2 regions of the Pseudactinotalea sp. HY160 genome follow, and region 1 is predicted to be linked to the other one. Evidence: predicted binding sites of a transcription regulator. Region 1 holds the regulator's gene; the other holds the start of a gene.
What was found. The regulator HrcA, encoded in region 1, represses chaperone genes, less so after heat shock. The targets are predictions, from matches to a motif close to TTNGCACTCGNNNNNNNCGAGTGCNAA.
Positions count from the first base shown of each region.

Region 2: groL (chaperonin GroEL) is a predicted target of HrcA. The motif match lies at 2,011-2,037, and genes of this name have one in related genera.

Region 1 covers NZ_WHMT01000005.1:114,554-123,962, forward strand. Annotated here, with positions in the region: gene GCG21_RS06980 (RDD family protein) at 1-54, shown strand, start outside; gene rpsT (30S ribosomal protein S20) at 357-617, opposite strand; gene lepA (translation elongation factor 4) at 941-2,824, shown strand; gene hemW (radical SAM family heme chaperone HemW) at 2,821-4,023, shown strand; gene GCG21_RS07000 (hypothetical protein) at 4,296-5,303, shown strand; gene GCG21_RS07005 (DUF3097 domain-containing protein) at 5,427-6,278, opposite strand; gene hrcA (heat-inducible transcriptional repressor HrcA) at 6,438-7,454, shown strand; gene dnaJ (molecular chaperone DnaJ) at 7,501-8,607, shown strand; gene GCG21_RS07020 (16S rRNA (uracil(1498)-N(3))-methyltransferase) at 8,604-9,392, shown strand.
Region 2 covers NZ_WHMT01000001.1:68,936-78,344, reverse strand. Annotated here, with positions in the region: gene GCG21_RS00330 (DUF4031 domain-containing protein) at 1-81, shown strand, start outside; gene groL (chaperonin GroEL) at 259-1,884, opposite strand; gene GCG21_RS00320 (hypothetical protein) at 2,209-2,718, shown strand; gene GCG21_RS00315 (hypothetical protein) at 2,715-3,587, shown strand; gene GCG21_RS00310 (hypothetical protein) at 3,665-4,753, opposite strand; gene GCG21_RS00305 (ATP-binding cassette domain-containing protein) at 4,750-5,364, opposite strand; gene GCG21_RS00300 (hypothetical protein) at 5,361-6,446, opposite strand; gene GCG21_RS00295 (hypothetical protein) at 6,599-7,207, opposite strand; gene GCG21_RS00290 (NAD(P)/FAD-dependent oxidoreductase) at 7,792-9,282, opposite strand; gene GCG21_RS00285 (LytR C-terminal domain-containing protein) at 9,312-9,409, opposite strand, start outside.

The sequences.
Region 1 (9,409 bases):
CAGGCCTGGCACGACAAGTTCGCAGGCGGCACCCGGGTGGTCACCACCGAGTAGCCCACCAGGTGGGCCGGCCCAGTGCGGCCGGCCTCCCCATCCGGACGACGATCGCCCGGGGCCCGCATCGGGCCCCGGGCGATCGCGTGTCCCCGGGGGAGGGCCGCTCGCCCGCGTGATGTGGGTGGGGCCCGGTTGATGTGGGTGCCCCGGACCACCTCCCGGGTGGCCGGATCGACCCGGACCGGGACTACTCCCTTGGGAACAGAGAACGGCGCCGTACCCCCGACTGCTCGGGAGTGCGGCGCCGTGTCGCCTCGTGGCCGCGGGACCGGCTCGTCGCCGTCACGCAGCCGGTCGGCTCAGAGCTTGGCGACCTTCTTGGCCAGCGCCGACTTGCGGTTGGCGGCCTGGTTCTTGTGGATGACGCCCTTGCTTACGGCCTTGTCGAGCTTGCGCCCGGCCTCCTGGAGCGCGGTCTCGGCCGCGTCCTTGTCGCCGGCGGTGATCGCCGAGCGCACAGTGCGCACGTGCGTCTTCAGCTCCGACTTGACGGCCTTGTTGCGCAGGCGCGCCTTCTCGTTGGTGCGGTTGCGCTTGATCTGGGACTTGATGTTTGCCACGTGTTGACTCTCTTATGCGTTCGCTGACGCGATCGGGTGCTCAGATGATTGAGGGCGTATCGCAGACCGGGACTGGGGTGGGGAACCCGTGGCGAGGTCAGCGAGCGGTCCCGAGCGCACAGAAGCGCTCGATCCAACGGCCGAGCATAGCAGCTATGCGTGCCGGGGGAACCGGCCGGGGCGGGTGCGCCCCGCGCGGCGTGAGTGATTCACCTCACCCGCGCTGCGTCGTCCATACGCGCCGCGAGCGGCGATTCTCTCTCCGGGGCGCAGGGGGATAGCCTTGCGCCAGCCGTCCTTTGCCCGACAACCCCGAGGTATACGTGCCACCCATCCCGTCGGCCCATGCCGCCCAGCAGATCGTTCCGGCAGCAACCGTGCCCGAGCAGCTGCGGAACTTCTGCATCATCGCGCATATCGACCACGGCAAGTCCACGCTGGCCGACCGGATGCTGCAGCTCACCGGCGTCGTCGACCAGCGGCAGATGCGCGCGCAGTACCTCGACCGGATGGACATCGAACGCGAGCGCGGGATCACGATCAAGTCGCAGGCGGTCCGCATGCCGTGGGCGAGGCTGGACGCCGACGGCACGGAGCGTGCGTACGCCCTGAACATGATCGACACCCCCGGCCACGTCGACTTCTCCTACGAGGTGTCCCGGTCGCTCGCGGCGTGCGAGGGGGCGCTGCTGCTCGTCGACGCCGCGCAGGGGATCGAGGCGCAGACGCTCGCCAACCTGTACATGGCGCTCGAGAACGACCTGACGATCATCCCCGTGCTCAACAAGATCGACCTGCCCGCCGCGCAGCCGGAGAAGTACGCCGAGGAGCTCGCCGGGCTCATCGGGGTCGAGCCCGAGGAATGCCTGCTCGTCTCCGGGAAGACCGGGGTGGGCGTGGAGGAGCTCCTCGACCGGATCGTCGAGGACGTGCCGGCGCCGCAGGGGAATCCGGACGCCCCCTCCCGCGCGATGATCTTCGACTCCGTGTACGACTCCTACCGGGGCGTGGTCACCTATGTCCGCGTGATCGACGGCACGCTCTCCCCGCGGGAGAAGGTCGTGATGATGAGCACGAAGACCAACCACGAACTGCTCGAGATCGGGGTCTCCGCCCCGGAGCCGCGGCCCACGAAGGGCCTGAGCGTGGGCGAGGTCGGCTACCTCATCACGGGCGTGAAGGACGTGCGCCTCTCCCGCGTCGGCGACACCGTGACGAACGCCGCGAAGCCGGCCGCCGACGTGCTCGCCGGCTACCGCGACCCGCAGCCGATGGTGTTCTCCGGGCTCTACCCGATCGACGGTTCCGACTACCCGGTGCTGCGCGACGCCCTCGACAAGCTGCGCCTCAACGACGCCGCCCTCACCTACGAGCCGGAGACCTCCGTGGCCCTCGGCTTCGGGTTCCGATGCGGCTTCCTCGGTCTGCTCCACCTCGAGATCGTGCGGGAGCGGCTCGAGCGCGAATTCAACCTCGAGCTCATCTCGACCGCCCCGAACGTCGTGTACGACGTGACGATGGAGGACGGCACCGAGGTCGTGGTCACGAACCCGAGCGAGTTCCCGGCGGGGAAACTCGCCTCGGTCTCCGAGCCGATGGTCAAGGCCACGATCCTCACCCCGAGCGACTTCGTGGGCCAGGTCATGGAGTTGTGCCAGGGGCGCCGCGGGGTCATGCAGGGGATGGACTACCTCTCCTCGGACCGGGTCGAACTGCGCTACCACCTGCCGCTCGCCGAGATCATCTTCGACTTCTTCGACCAGCTCAAGTCCCGCACCCGCGGATACGCCTCCCTCGACTACGCCGAGTCCGGCCACGCCGAGGCCGACCTGGTCAAGGTGGACATCCTCCTGCAGGGCGAGCAGGTGGACGCGTTCAGCGCGATCGTGCACAAGGACAAGGCCTACGCCTATGGGGTCGACATGACCACGAAGCTGCGCGGGCTCATCCCGCGCCAGCAGTTCGAGGTGCCCATCCAGGCCGCGATCGGCTCGCGCATCATCGCCCGGGAGACGATCCGCGCCATTCGCAAGGACGTGCTCGCCAAGTGCTACGGCGGCGACATCTCCCGCAAGCGCAAGCTGCTCGAGAAGCAGAAGGAGGGGAAGAAGCGCATGAAGAACATCGGGACCGTCGAGGTGCCGCAGGAGGCCTTCATCGCCGCCCTCACCTCCGACGGCTCGGGATCGGACTCGAAGAAGTCATGACGGCGGCCCCGGAGCGATCCGATCGGTTCGGCGTCTACGTGCACGTGCCGTTCTGCGCGGTGCGCTGCGGGTACTGCGACTTCAACACCTACACCGCGACCGAGCTCGGCGGCGGCGCCTCCCGCGACGAGTATGCCGAGACCGCGCTCGGGGAGATGCGACTGGCGGCGGCCGAACTGGTTCGGCGCGGGCGGCGTGTGGACGGCGTCACGACCGTCTTCTTCGGGGGTGGCACGCCCACGCTGCTCCCCGTGGGCGACCTGCGGCTGCTGCTGGCCGGCATCGACGAGACCTGGGGGCTCGCTCCCGGGGCCGAGGTGACTACCGAGGCGAATCCGGACTCGGTCGGCCCGGCCGAGCTGGCGGACCTGGCCGCCGCCGGGTTCACCCGGGTCTCCTTCGGCATGCAGTCCGCGGTGCCCGCGGTGCTCGCCACGCTCGATCGCACGCACGATCCGGAGCGGCTGCCGCTCGTGGTCGAGTGGGCGCGTGCGGCCGGGCTCGCGGTGAGCGTCGACCTCATCTACGGCGCGCCGGGGGAGAGCGTCGAGCAGTGGCGCACGAGCGTCGAGGCCGCGATCGCGCTCGAGCCGGACCACATCTCGGCCTACGCGCTCACGATCGAGCCGGGCACGAAGATGGCGGCCCAGGTGCGACGCGGACAGCTCCCGATGCCCGACCCGGACGACCAGGCCACGAAGTACGAGCTCGCCGACGAGGCCTTCGCCGCCGCGGGCTACGGCTGGTACGAGATCTCCAACTGGGCCCGCCCGGGTGGATCGGGTGGATCGGGCGGGCTGCCGGCCGACACCGCCGCCGACCACCGGTGCCGGCACAACCTCGCGTATTGGCGTAACGAGGAGTGGTGGGGGATCGGGCCGGGCGCGCACTCCCACCTCGGCGACACGCGCTTCTGGAACGTCAAGCATCCCCGCCCCTACGCGCAGCGGATCCGGGAGGGGCGGTTGCCGATCGCCGAGTCGGAGACCCTCGACGCCACCCAGCAGGAGGACGAACGGATCCTGCTCGGGATTCGGCTGGTCGAGGGGCTGGGAGTGGGACCGGGTCTCGAGGACCGCCTGCCCGCCCTCGCCGAGCAGGGCCTCATCGACGGTGCGGCCGCGGCCGGCGGTGTGGCACGTCTCACCCGGCGTGGACGCCTGCTCGCCGACGCGGTCGTGGGTCGCCTCGTCGCCTGACGGCCGCCGGGGCGCCGAACGCGGCACAGTGCGGAGTAAATCGGCGTTCACCTGCACGGAATCCCGCGTTCGGCAGCGCCGGCGGTGATTGCCGGCGAGTGGCCGATGAGGGGCCGGTGAGGGCAGAGGTACCCATCGGAGTGGGAGAATCCGTGGGGGAATCGCGGCGGTCGTGCATTGAACGAGTGCGGCTTCCTCGCTAGCGTTCGCAACCGTCATCCGATTCGTGTACTCCCACAGGAGCGACGATCGGTTCCCCAGCAAGGAGAGTCATGAGCCAGTTCCCGCCGCCCCCGGGGTCACCCCAGGACCCGTACCAGCAGGGCCAGCCGGGTCAGCCGTATCAGCAGGGCCAGCCGTATCAGCAGGGCCAGCAGGGCCAGTGGCAGCAGCCGCAGGGCCAGCCGTATGGCGCCCCGCAGGGCCAGCCGCAGGGTCAGCCCTATCAGCAGGGCCAGCCGTATGGCACCCCGCAGGGTCAGCCGCAGGGCCAGCCGTATCAGCAGGGTCAGCCGTATCAGCAGGGCCCCGCGGGCGGATTCCCGGCCGCGCCGCAGTACCAGGGGCAGCAGGCCACGGGGCCGCAGGCGACCGACGCGTTCGGTCGCGGCTGGAACCTGTTCACCAAGAACTGGGGCGTTCTCGTCGGTGCGATCCTCGTGTGGGCGATCGGGATCATCATCGTCTACGTGGTCGGGATGCTCGCCGTCACGACCCTCTTCGCCGGCGCGGGCAGCGGCCTGAGCGTCGACAGCAGCGGTGGGGCCTTCACCGGTCTCTTCGCCGTCGGCATCGGCGGGATCATCGTGCTCAGCCTCCTCCTGGTGGTCGCCACCGTCCTCGCCGGCGCCGCCTTCCTCCACGGCGCGCTGCGGATCGTCGACACCGGCCGGGCCTCGTTCGGGGACTTCTTCGTGTTCCGGAACCCGGTGCACGTGCTCCTGCTCGCGCTGCTGCTCGGCGTGGTCAACGGGGTGCTCTCCTTCACGTTCATCCTCCCGCTCATCGCCGCCTTCTTCACCTTCTTCGCCCTCTACTTCGTGATCGATCGCGGCATGGGCACGATCGAGGCGATCAAGGCGAGTGTCGACCTCGCCTCGAAGAACGTCGGCCAGACCATCCTCATTCTCGTGCTCGCCTACGTCGTGACCTTCATCGGAATGCTCGCGTGCGGCGTGGGCATGCTCGTCGCCGGCCCGGTGTCGCTGCTGGCCGGCACGGTCTTCTACCGCTGGCTCACGGGCCCGTCGCAGCAGTCGGTGGCCCCGAACCACGGCTGACCGCCCGCCACCCATGCAGCACTCGACCCCGGCCGGGCATCGGCCGGGGTCGAGCTGCTTTCGCGGGGCCGGGTCCTTCGAACGCGGTCCGGTCGGGTCGAGGTGACCCAGGTGCTCGGCCGCCTACTCGGGCACCGCGGTGACGAAGTCGACGAGCTCCTCGACCCGCCCGAGCAGGCTCGGCTCGAGGTCCCGGAAGTCCCGGACCCGGCCGAGGATCCGTTTCCAGCCGCGGGCGATGTCCGCCTGGCTGGCCGCCTCCCAGCCGAGAGCCCGCAGCGAGCCCACCTTGATGTCGATGCCCCGCGGGATGTCGGGCCAGGCGGCCAGGCCCACCCGCTCCGGCCGCACCGCCTGCCACACGTCCACATACGGGTGCCCGAGCACGAGCACGCCCGGATGGCGCGCGCATACCTCGGCCGCGATCCGCGACTCCTTGCTGCCCGGCACGAGGTGGTCCACGAGCACCCCGACCCGGCGCCGCGGGCCGGGGGAGAACGCGGCGAGTTCGGCGGCCAGGTGATCGACGCCGTCGAGCATCTCGACCACGACCCCCTCGATCCGGAGGTCCTCGCCCCAGACCTTCTCGATGAGCTCCGCGTCGTGGCGGCCCTCCACCCAGATCCTGGACGCTCGCGCGGTCCGGGCACGAGCGCCGCGCACGGCCACCGAGCCGCTCGCCGTGCGGGCCGGGGCGGCGGGGGCGACCGGACGCACCGGGGGCACGAGCCGAACGGGCCGGCCCTCCACCCAGAAGCCCGCGCCGAGCGGGAACGTGCGGGTCACGCCCCGCCGGTCCTCGAGGACGACCACGTGCGCACCCCCGGACTTCTCCACCCGGACTACCGCGCCCACCCAGCCGGAGGTCACGTCCTCGACCACGAGCCCCGTCCGGGCGGGAATATCGGTCGTCGTCGGTCGCTTGGAATGATGGGGATCACGCGAGAGCACATCCCGCCCGTATCGATCGGTCACGGCGTGAGGTTACGCACAACGGGTCGGCCGGTGTGGGAGGCGCGATGGCGACCCGGCGATTGCGCGGCGTAGAATTGGCACTCAGGTACCGTGAGTGCCACCCCAGGGATCGAACGGCGGTCACGGCAACGGCCAGAGCACGAGGAACGGAGGCGCGCGATGACTCGGGAACGGCATATCGACGTGCTTCGCGCGATCGTGCAGGACTACGTGCACACCCGCGAACCGGTCGGCTCGCGCAGCCTCGTCGAACGGCACAACCTCGGCGTGTCACCCGCGACGATCCGCAACGACATGGCGCTGCTCGAGGAGGCCGGGCTCATCACCCAGCCGCACACCTCCGCCGGCCGGATCCCCACGGACGCCGGCTACCGCCTCTTCGTCGACCGGCTCGACGAGATCAAGCCGCTCTCGGCCGCCGAGCGCCGTGCCATCGGTGCCCTCATGCAGGGAGCGGTCGACCTGGACGACGCCCTCGAGCGCACCGTCCGCCTGCTCGCGCAGCTCACCCAGCAGGTCGCGGTCGTGCGGTACCCGTCGCTGCGGCGCTCGGCGCTGCGGCATGTCGAGCTCCTCCCGGCGAGCAGCACCCGCATCCTCATGGTGATCATCAGCGACAACGGCCAGGTCGAACAACGCACGATCGAGGCGGACGAGCCGCTCACCGAGGAGCTCCTGGCCGAACTGCGGGCGCGGATCAACGCGGCCGGCGCCGGGCGCAGGATGCCCGAACTCGCCACCGCCCTGCACCAGATCGCGGCCTCCTTCCCCGCGCAGGACCAGCCGACCGCCGCCGGCGTCGTCACCGCGGTGCTCGAGGTGATCTCCGACGAGATCGAGGAGCGCATCGTCATGGCGGGCACGGCCCACCTGGCCCGCACGAACGTCGACTTCTCCCGCACCATCTCGCCCGTGCTCGAGGCACTCGAGGAACAGGTCGTCATGCTGCGGCTCCTGTCGGACATGGCCTCCGAGCCCTCGATCGCCGTGCGCATCGGCTCGGAGACCCACGACGAGGCCCTCCTCGAGACCTCCGTGGTCGCGGGGCGGTACTCGAGCACCGACGCCGGCGTGCTCGGTCAGCTCGGCGTGATCGGCCCGACCCGTATGGACTACCCGACCACGATGGCCGCCGTGCACGCGGTGGCCAGATACCTGTCCAAGACCCTCTCCTGACCTGCGGTCTGACCAGTTCAACTCGTCCACCACCAGAAAGTAACCAGTGAGCGACTATTACGAGATCCTCGGTGTCTCCCGCGAAGCGACCACGGAGGAGATCAAGCGCGCCTACCGGAAGCTGGCCCGCCAGCACCACCCGGACATCGCCGGGCCGGAGTCGGAGGAGCGGTTCAAGCAGATCACCGAGGCGCATGAGGTGCTCTCCAACCCGGAGAAGCGGCAGATGTACGACGTCGGCGGCAGCCAGGGCGGCAGCGGTGCCGGCTTCGGGTTCTCCGACATGTTCGACTTCTTCGCCGCCGCCGCGGGCGGGGCGACCCAACGCGGGCCGGTCTCCCGGTCCCGGCGGGGCCAGGACGCGCTCGTGCGGGTCTCGATCTCGCTCGCGGACGCCACGTTCGGCGTGACGAAGGAGCTCGAGGTCGACACGGCCGTCATGTGCGAGGCGTGCCACGGCACGTGCACCCGCCCCGGCACCAGCCCGACCACCTGCCCCACCTGCCACGGACGCGGCTCCGTGCAGCGCGTGGCCCGCTCGTTCTTCGGCAACATCATGACCAACGCCCCGTGTTCCGACTGCGGCGGCTTCGGCACGATCATCTCCGAGCCGTGCGCCGAATGCTCCGGCGAGGGCCGGGTCCGGGCGCGTCGGACCATCTCGGTCAACATCCCGGCCGGCGTCGACACCGGCACCCGGATCAAGCTCACCGGGAAGGCAGAGGTGGGCCCGGGCGGGGGACCCGCCGGCGACCTGTACGTCGAGGTGCGCGAGCAGCGCCACGAGACGTTCACCCGCCGCGGCGACGACCTGCACTGCACGGTCGAGCTGCCCGTGACCGCCGCGGCCCTGGGCACGGTCGTCACCCTCGAGACCCTCGACGGTATCCACGACGTCGACATCGCGCCCGGCAGCCAACCCGGCCAGGTGCTCACCCTCAAGGGTCTCGGGGTGGGCCACCTCAACCGCACGGGCCGCGGCGACCTCAACGTCCACCTCGAGGTGGAGGTGCCCACCAGGCTCTCCGAGGAGGAGGAGGAGCTGCTGCGTCAACTCGCCGTGCTCCGCGGCGAGGAGCGCCCCGAGGCCCGCGTGGCGGCCACGAAGAACTCCGTGTTCCAGCGACTCAAGGACACCTTCGCGAGCCGATGACCGATCCCGTGTTCTTCGCCGCCGACCTGCCGGCGGCCGCCCGGGTGGGCGACACGTTCGAACTCACCGGGCCCGAGGCGCGCCACGCGGTCGCCGTGCGGCGGATCCGCGTGGGGGAGGCGATCGAGATCGTGGACGGCGCCGGCACCCGTCTGCGCGGCCGCGCCACCGCCGTAGGCGCGAACCCGCCGTCGCTCACGCTGGGCGTCGAGGACCGCGTGCTCGAGCCGGCGCCGTCCCCCGAGCTCATCCTCGTGCAGGCCCTCGGCAAGGGCGGCCGCGACGAGGCGGCCATCGAGGCCGCGACCGAACTCGGGGTCGACGCCGTCGTGGCGTGGCAGGCCGAGCGCTCCGTCGCCCGCTGGGACGGCCCGAAGGTGGCCAAGGGCGTCCATCGCTGGGAGTCGATCCTGGTCGCCGCCGCCAAGCAGTCCCGGCGCGCCCGCTTCCCGCGGATGCTCGGCTTCGCGGCGGGCCCCGGGATCCTCGGGGCCGGCGGGCCACTCGGACCCGCGATCGCCGCCGGGGCCCGGATCCTCGTTTTCCACGAGAGCGCCGAGGCCCCCCTGACGGCGACGGCTCTCGGGGACGGGGGCGACGCGGGGCCCGCGGACCGGCCCGTTGTCGTGGTCGTGGGCCCGGAGGGCGGACTGAGCGAGGCGGAACTGGCCCGCTGGTCCGGCGCGGGCGGCACGGCGACCCTCCTCGGGCCCCATGTGCTGCGCACCTCGACGGCCGGCCCGGCCGCTCTCACGGTCCTGAACGCGCGGCTCGGGCGCTGGTAGCCGCCCAGCCACTAGGC
Region 2 (9,409 bases), on a different contig from region 1:
ACCGATTGGGCGCGAGAGCACTGGACGCAGCGCGCCACGGAGAACCTGCGCCGCGAACGCGCCACCTTCGGCGCCGACTGACCACGGGGCGGCGCCGAGCGGCCGGGCCGCGCCGGCCGTTGCCCTGCCGGTGCCCCAGACGCCCCCGACGCCCCCGACGACACCTTGACCCCGAAGACACCTCGGCCCCGAAGACACCTCGGCCCCGGAACCGACCAGGTCGGTTCCGGGGCCGAGGACGGCGCTGCTGCGGCTGGACTAGAAGCCCATGCCACCCATGTCGGGCTCGCCACCGCCGGCGGCCGGGGCTGGCTCCGGCTTGTCGGCCACGATGGCCTCGGTGGTGAGGAACATGGCCGCGATCGAGGCCGCGTTCTGCAGAGCGGAACGGGTCACCTTGACCGGGTCGTTCACGCCGGCGGCGAGGAGGTCCTCGTACACACCGGTCGCGGCGTTGAGGCCGTGGTTGGGCTCGAGGTGACGCACCTTCTCCACGACGACGCCGCCCTCGAGGCCGGCGTTCACCGCGATCTGCTTGAGCGGCGCGTCGACGGCGACGCGAACGATGTTCGCGCCGGTCGCCTCGTCACCGTCGAGCTCGAGCACCTCGAAGGCCTCCTTGGACGCCTGGATGAGCGCCACGCCACCACCGGCGACGATGCCCTCCTCCACGGCGGCCTTCGCGTTGCGCACGGCATCCTCGATGCGGTGCTTGCGCTCCTTGAGCTCGACCTCGGTCGCGGCACCGGCCTTGATGACGGCCACGCCGCCGGCCAGCTTCGCGAGGCGCTCCTGGAGCTTCTCGCGGTCGTAGTCCGAGTCCGAGTTGTCGATCTCGGCGCGGATCTGCGAGACCCGGCCGGCGATCTGCTCGGCGTCGCCGGCACCCTCGACGATCGTGGTCTCGTCCTTGGTCACGACGACCTTGCGGGCCGTGCCCAGCAGCGACAGGTCGGCGTTCTCCAGCTTGAGACCGACGGTCTCGGAGATGACCTGGCCGCCGGTGAGGATCGCGATGTCCTGCAGCATGGCCTTGCGGCGGTCGCCGAAGCCCGGGGCCTTGACGGCGACGGACTTGAACAGGCCGCGGATCTTGTTCACGACGAGGGTGGCCAGGGCTTCGCCCTCGACGTCCTCGGCGATGATGAACAGCGACTTGCCCGACTGCATGACCTTCTCGAGCAGCGGGAGCATGTCCTTGACGTTCGAGATCTTGCCCTCGACGAGGAGCACGTAGGCGTCCTCGAGCACGGCTTCCTGGCGCTCGGCGTCGGTGACGAAGTAGGCGGACAGGTAGCCCTTGTCGAAGCGCATACCCTCCGTCAGTTCGAGCTCGAGGCCCAGGGCGTTCGACTCCTCGACGGTGACGACGCCCTCCTTGCCGACCTTGTCGAGGGCTTCGGCGATGAGCTGACCGATCTGGTCGTCGCCGGCGGAGATCGCGGCGGTGGCGGCGATCTGCTCCTTGGTCTCGACCTCCTTGGCCTGCGCGAAGAGCTTCTCGGTCACGGCCTCGACGGCCTTCTCGATACCGCGCTTGAGCGCGACCGGGTTCGCACCGGCGGCCACGTTGCGCAGGCCTTCACGCACGAGCGCCTGGGCGAGCACGGTGGCGGTGGTGGTGCCGTCGCCCGCGACGTCGTCCGTCTTCTTGGCGACCTCCTTGACGAGCTCGGCACCGATCTTCTCGAACGGCTCTTCGAGTTCGATCTCCTTGGCGATGGACACACCATCGTTGGTGATCGTGGGGGCGCCCCACTTCTTCTCGAGAACCACGTTGCGGCCCTTGGGGCCGAGGGTGACCTTCACGGTGTCGGCGAGGACGTTCAGTCCACGCTCCATACCGCGGCGGGCCTCCTCATCGAAGGCAATGATCTTGGCCATGTCGGGTTTTGATCCTCCGGTACTGGCATTGAACGGCCGGCAGAACGCCCGCGACGGACGACGGTCCCTCACCGCGGTCACGTCCCGCGCCTCGGATCCGCCTCGCCCTACTGGCCAGATGTGCGACTGTCACTCTCATGGCGAGAGTGCTAACCCCATTATTGGCACTCAAGGCCCGAGAGTGCAAGGCGACACCGGCCGGGCTGTGATCCGGCTCATGCGCGGCCCCGCGTCCTGGGCCCCGGGCCCACCCGCCGGCCGCCGACTCGCCGATGCCGCGCCCCCACGCCGTAACTTCGGGGGCCCGTGAGAGCATTACGAGATATGAGTACGCCGCCGACGACCGAGTCGCAGGACTCCGGCAACGACGCCCCTCCGCCCGACCGTGCCTCCCGGCCGCTGCGACCCTTCTCGAAGGCGTGGCGGCTCACGGCGACGTTCGCCGCCCTCGCGGTGCTCGCCGCCGGGCAGATCGTGGACACGAACGACTGGTTCCCACTCGGCTCGCTGTCGCAGTACGCCACGCCGCGCGATCTCGACGGCACCGTCCGCTCGGTCACCCTGCGCGCCGACTTCCCCGACGCCGAGGATCGCCACGTCGCTCTGAGTGAGCACGTGGTCGGGACCGGGCGGGCCGAGGTCGAGGGCCAGTTGCAGCGCTTCATCGACGATCCGGAGCTGCTCGGCGTCTTCGCCCGCTCCTACGCGCAGCTCAACCCGGGCAGGCCACTGCCCGAGGCGCTCTACCTCAAGCGTTCGACCCAGCAGCTGCGGGACGGCGAGGCCGACGGCGAACCCACCGTGGAGATCCTCGTGGAATGGCACGCCGGATGAGCGCCCTCGCCCGGGCCGGCTCGGCCGTGAGCGGCTGGTGGTTCAAGCCGATGCCGCTCGCACGTGTGGCCGTGCTGCGCACCCTCGTCTACCTCTTCCTCATCTTCGACATGCTCTACGTCGCGACGGACGTCGTGCCGCACGGCTACGTTCCGGAGCTGTACCAGCCCACGCTCGTGGCCCGGATCCTGCAGCTGCCGACGCTCGGCGTCACGGGCGGTCAGGTGCTCTTCTGGGTCGTGACACTCGCCTCGGTCTGCGCGGCGATCGGCGCCTTCCAGCGCACCGCCGGCTGGGTCGCCGGCCTGGGGTTCTGGCTCTGGATGCTCAACTCCCAGGGCTTCTCCTACGTGAGCCACGATCACATGGCGCTCATGGTCGCGGTGCTCGTGCTGCCCACGGTCGGGGTGGCCCGCTTCGGCGACACCGGCTCGAGCGAGCGCGCCGGTTGGGTGCTGCGCGTCGTGCAGGTGTTCACGATCCTCACCTACTTCGGCTCGGCGATCAGCAAGTGGACCCGCTCGGGCACGCCGTGGGTGTGGGCGAACGGGGCGGTGTTCGTCTGGGCGATCATGCGCCGCGGATCGGACCTCATCCGCTGGACCCTCGACTTCCCGTGGCTGCTCATCGTGGGGCAGTGGGCGCTGCTCCTGCTCGAGTTCTGTTCCCCGGTCGTGCTGTTCCTGCGGGGCAAGTGGCTCTACGCGCTCGTGGCCACGTTCGTGCTGTTCCACCTGGCCACGTACCTCGCGCTGGGGATCCACTTCCTGCCCACGGTCGTGTGCTGGGCGGCGTTCCTGCCGCTCGAGCGGATCCCGGCCTGGCTGCGTCGGCGCATCGGGCGCCGCAGCGAGGTCGCCCCGGCTTAGAGGACGTCTCGCCCGGCCCTCGAATTCTTCCGGCACACCGCGCCCCGGAGAGGGTGGGCCGATCGCCGATCGTATCCTCAGGCGCCGCGGATCGCGGCCAGGGTGCGAGCGGTGAGCAGCCAGGCCAATGGCGGGCCGAGGGCCAACATGATGAGCGACTGCGCCAGCACAGGTATCAATACGGGGGTGAGCAGAGTGCCCCCGTCCACCAGGATGAAGGCCGCCAGCCCCACCGCGGTGCCTGCCTGCCATGGCAGCAACACTACGAACAGGACCGTGACGGCGTGCATGAGGAGAGCCTGGGCGCGGGTGAGCCGGTGCAACCGATAGAGGGCGATCTCAGAACGCCTCGACCACGCGAGCACCAGGAAGATCGCGAGCACGGGCACTGTGGCAAGCCAACCGAGGTGTGCCCAGGAGGAGCCGAGCTCTTGCTGCGGGGTTCGGCCAGAGCCGGTGTCCTCGACTGGGAACGTGATGGCCCGTGCCGGTGCGGGCCACCAATCCGTGAGCAATGCCTGCACTTGTGCCATGGCCCCGCGTTCGGGGGACACCAGGCAGCCGGCGGCCACCCCGGTAGCAGGCATCACCTCGAACAGACGGCGTGCCTGCCCGTCGGCACGCGCCGACGGCTGAGCCACGGCGCTGACCGGGAGCACCCGAGGAAGGCCAGTGGCCTCGCGTACGGCGATATCACCGCCACGGACGAGCCCGAAGCGCTCGGCCACGAGGGGCCCGGCGACTAGGCCTGGTTCCCCGTGAAACTCCAGGTCCGGGAACACGACGTGCAGGTATCCAGGCGTCACTCGTTCGATCGAATACCGACTCGCCGGTTCGGTGACGATCGTGATGTTTCGACCATCCAGCACCGCCCCGGCCGAGGCGACTCCGGTCACCGCGTTCAACTGCTCGCACCGAGCCACATCCCAACGCCCTTCGTTGAACACCACCTCCACCACGTCCCGGCCGTTCCAGTAGGCGACATCCTCACGTGCGGCGATGCCGGCCAGAGTGAGAGTGGCGACGAAGACCATGACCGCTGCGCTCAGCAAGGCGGTCAAAGCCATGATGCCGCTCTGGACTCGTGCCGCGCACAGGTCCCACACGGCCTCGCGGACGACCTGGCGAGTGCGCCACCGTGCGCCGCGGGCGCCGTCACGGCTCACGTCACTCGTCCATCCCTGAGCCGGATCTGTTCATCGCAGGAGCGGGCCACCTCGTCATCGTGTGTAGCCACTACAGCCGCACACGAGGCGGCCACGGCCCCATGGATAGCCCGCAGCACCAGCTCTCTGGAGTCGGCGTCGAGCGAGGCCGTCGGTTCATCCACCAGCAAGAGATTCGCCCCGGCGAGCAGGCCACGCGCGACCGCCACCCGCTGCCGTTCACCGCCGGAGAGTCGGTGCCCACGCGTGCGAGCCAGGTCGGACAGGCCGAGCCGCTGCATTGCCTCCCTCGCCTTGGACCGCGCCACCCCCTCCGCCGCGCCCAAGGACAAGGCGCCGACCATGATGTTCTCCAACGCCGAGCGCCGGTTCAACATCGGTGCATTTTGAACGATCCAGACCGTCTCCACCCCGGGCGCTCTCTCGATCGAGCCACCATCAGGAGCCAAGAGACCGGCGATGATCGATAGCAGCGTCGACTTGCCTGCCCCGGAAGGCCCCAGCAAGGCGACCGAGTGGGCCGGCCGGATCTCCAGATCGAGCCCGGTCAGCACCTGACGGCTACCGAAGGACTTGGTCACCTGCCTCAGCCGCACCAGCGCACTGCTCAACAGGACCCCCTCACTGCGGCAGGCGGCGCCAGCACCACCCGATCTCCAACGCTCAGATCTCCCGTCACCAGTGCCTGGCCATTGGCTCCCGAAGCGACAGTAACCGAGACCGTCACCCGCTCGTCACCTTCGACCCGCAACACGCATGTGTCGGCCCCTGCGCCGACCCAGACCGCCGCCGAGGGCAGCATGAGTGCCTCGTCATCTCTGTATACCAAAACAGCGGGCACCGACGCCGCGCCCGAGGGGACCCGCTCCAGCACATCCGGATTCTCGAGTCGCCGACCGTCCTCGCCGACCACGACCGGCTCGTCCCGCACGCGCAGTTCGGCCCCCACAGGCACCGTGACCACCGCATCGGCCGGGATCTGTTCAAAGGCGGTCTGCGCCACATTCTCCTCGCCCGCCTGACGCTCAGGCACGCTGCCCGGCTCCACGATCAGGGTGTCCTTGATTGCAGCGGCACCGAGCACGACCGCCTCACCAGCAGCGGGCGCCGGCGCAGCGGCCAGCGCCTCCACCGACCCGACAGTGAACTCCTCCGGCAGATAGACCAACCACGTCCAGTCGAAGGCCGACGGCCGCTTCGCACCGATGTCGGCGGCCAGCGCCCGGACACGCTCCATCGTCCCGGCAGTGAACACCTCTCCCTCAGCACCCGGGTACCCGGACTCGGCCAGCCATTCATGCAGCATCCGGACATCCGCGCCACGATCGCCGATCGACAGCGGACGGGTGAACGGACGCGGAGTCAATGCCGCCCGCCGCTCGATTCCATCGATCGTGATCACAGGCGACCCATCCTCGATCCGGTCGCCGGGCTCGACGTGTACCTGCTCCACCGTCCCGGACCAGCCGGGAGCGATCAGGCGCACCTGCCTGCCCCAGTCGATCGCGATCTCGACCGCGCCGGCGGACTCAACGCTCGCCGTCACCGGCGCCAACACCTCCGGTGTCTGTACAAGCACCACCCGTTGTTGATGTGCCTGCACCACCGCGATCAACACGACCGGGGCCAGCAGCCACACCACCAAGGCAGCCAGAAAGACGGTCCGACCGACTCGAGAATCCGACTTCTCCATCGACTGGTCAACCTCCCGCCGTCAGGCCGTCAATATCCCCTGACCATACCGGCCGATGGCACCACATGGATGGGCCGTCAACTGTCCGGCTGGGCCCGCACGGCCGGGTGCCGGTAGCTTCGAACTGTTGTCGCACACGGACTTGCCCCGACTCACGGAACCGAGAGCGACTCCTCTGGATAGAGCTCGAGCCAGACGGGAACCAGGCAGTCCGTGACCCCGTCCTGGGAGCCTTCGCCTCCAACTGCGACCAGATCATCGAAATTCCGCTCATCGCCCGTGAACTCCCACCCGGACTGTTGCAGGCACTCTCGTGCACCATCGAGCAGCGCCTCATCCATCGATGCCGGCTCACTGTACCGATACCCCAACTCCAGGTACACGAGTTCCTGGACTCTGCAACCCAGCGTCAATTCAGCCAATTCTTCATCGTCGTAGACCCACGAAGTCTCAGTAAACGTGTAAATGAGATTATTGACCGGATTGAGAACAGGATCACTGTGCTCAATTCCATGAAGAGCCGTGCACTGAAGGTAGCGGTCGAGAGCATCTTCGTACTCGGTTGTCGTGACGACACCATCGCTCATCGCCGCCAACTGCGCTTCACCCGCACCGCTCGCTTCGGCCTCAGCGAGGAGCGCATCGAAGCGCTCCTCGGCCACTTGGCCCCCCTGAACGGAGGAGCAGCCGAGGAGCAGCCCGAGCGCGGCGATGGCCAGGCCGACACACGTGCATCGCTTCACGTCGTCGTGGTATTGCACGTGGGGCAGCCCTTGTGGTAGCCCGACGTCGTTGTATCGGTCATGATACGAGAGACGTAGCTTGAGTCGCCCGTGCTCCACTGGATACTTGTCGGCAGCCCAAGACCAGAGCGGTGACGCAGACCGGCCATGAGTGGCCCCGCACACGATCCACTCACGCGGCGCGTCGTCGCCTGAGACACTCCGCCGACCCGTCCACTGTGGACCTCGTTGACGCCACAACTTCGCGTAGCATTCCAGGTACCGAAGGCCGCTGCGCTCGGAGCATTCAGAGTAACGCCCAGCGTCAGCATCAGGAGGACGGCTGCCAGGACCGCAAGCAGCCGCTGAGGACGGGTGGCTCCGGTCCTGTCACCGAGGGTGTCATACATGGCGATACTTCCTCTCATCGTTGATAGGTAGCAGATCTACTGCCCATGCCGCTTCAGGCTAGCCTCGATGTCGCCGACTCGTGGGGGGGGTATTGGTCGAGCCATGGCGCCACGGTCGGTGACCACGGCTCGACGGCAGACGTGGGCACCGAGGCTATCGTTCGAAAGTCGCCCCGAACGGAACATCGACCTCTATCCGTGGCGTGGAGCCTCTCAGCTGCCCGGCGCCAGGCTCGGCATCCGCCGGATCCCGAACCGCTGCGACAGCGCCCGTCGGGCCGCGTGCCAGCCGTTCATGCCGTGCACGCCCGGCGCCGGCGGGGTCGAGGAGGAGCACAGGTAGACACCGGGGATCGCCCCGGAATAGGGGTTGAGCCACGGTGTGGGCCGGGCGACCATCGCGGCGATGTCGATCGCCCCGGCGGCGATGTCCCCGCCGATGTAGTTCGCGTTGTGCTCGTGCATCCGGGCGGCGGGGATGCACCGGGAGGCCACCACGACGTCGCGGAACCCCGGCGCGAACTGCTCGAGTCGGCGGGTGATGTCCTCGGTCATGTCGCGGGTCGATCCCGCGGGCACGTGGGCGTAGGTCCACAGCGGCGCGAGGCCGCCGACCCGCCGGGAGGCGACCACCTGGGCGGGCTCGGAGGCGAGCACCATCGGCGCGGAGGCGTGCCGGCCGGCGTTGATCTCGGCCTCGGCCAGGGCCATCTGCGCGCGCGTGCCCCCGACGTGCACCGTGCCGGTCCGGCCGATCTCCGCCACGGCCCACGGCACCGGCTCCGAGAGCACGAAGTCGACCTTCGCGGCCGCCGCTCCGTACTTGAACCGGCCCAGCGCCCGGGCCGCGCGGGCCGGCATCCGATCGCCCCAGATGTCCACGAGGGCCCGCGGGGTCGTGTCGAACAGGTAGGCCCGTGCGCGCGGCAGCTGCGACCAGTGCGTGATCGGCGTGTCGGCCTGCACGGTTCCGCCGTGGGCGCGCAGATCGCGCACGAGCGCGTCGATGATCGCCTGCGACCCGCCCACGGGCAGTCCCCAGCCGACGGTGTGGGCGAGGGTGGCGAGCATGATGGCCGTGCCGGCGGAGGCGAGCGAGGGCATCCGGGCGATGGCGTGCGCCCCGACCCCGGTCAGGAGCGCCGCGCTCGTCTCGCCCGGGAGCGCCCGGTCCCAGGCGCGGGTCCCCTGGCCGAGCACGGCGCGGCCGAAGGCGACCGATCCGGCGATCCCGCTCGGGGTGAGCAGCGAGGCGGGCACGGAGCGCTTGTCGGAGAGGGACAGCTCGATCACCGCCTCCGCGTGCCGCACGAGCGGTTCGAGCAGGCGGCGCCAGTCGGCCCCCTCGCCCCGGGGCAGCTCGGCGACCGTGCGCTCGAGGTCGTGCCACGCCAGACCCGCCCGGGCGCCGTCCAGAGGCTGGGCGTAGGAGAGCTCGGGCACGACGATCTCGACGCCGCGGGCGGGCACGTCGAACTCGGCGAGGAACGGGCTCGCGAGGGCGAGCGGGTGCACGGCCGAGCAGACGTCGTGCTCGAGGCCGACGCCGGTCAGGCCGAGGTCGAGGGTGCGCGCGCCGCCGCCGATGCTCGGCTGCGCCTCGACCACCTGCACGCCCAGGCCGGCGCGCGCCATCGTCACGGCCGCCGCCAACCCGTTCGGTCCGGAGCCGACCACGACCACGTCCACGCTCGCCCTCGCCATGGCATCAACCATAGGGGGCGGCGACGCGCTCAGGCGGCCGGCGCGGAGAAGCCGGCGCGGAGCACGATGACGATGCCCTCGGAGGCCGCCGTGGCGCTCTCGGAGAGGTTGTCGATGCCGAGCTGCT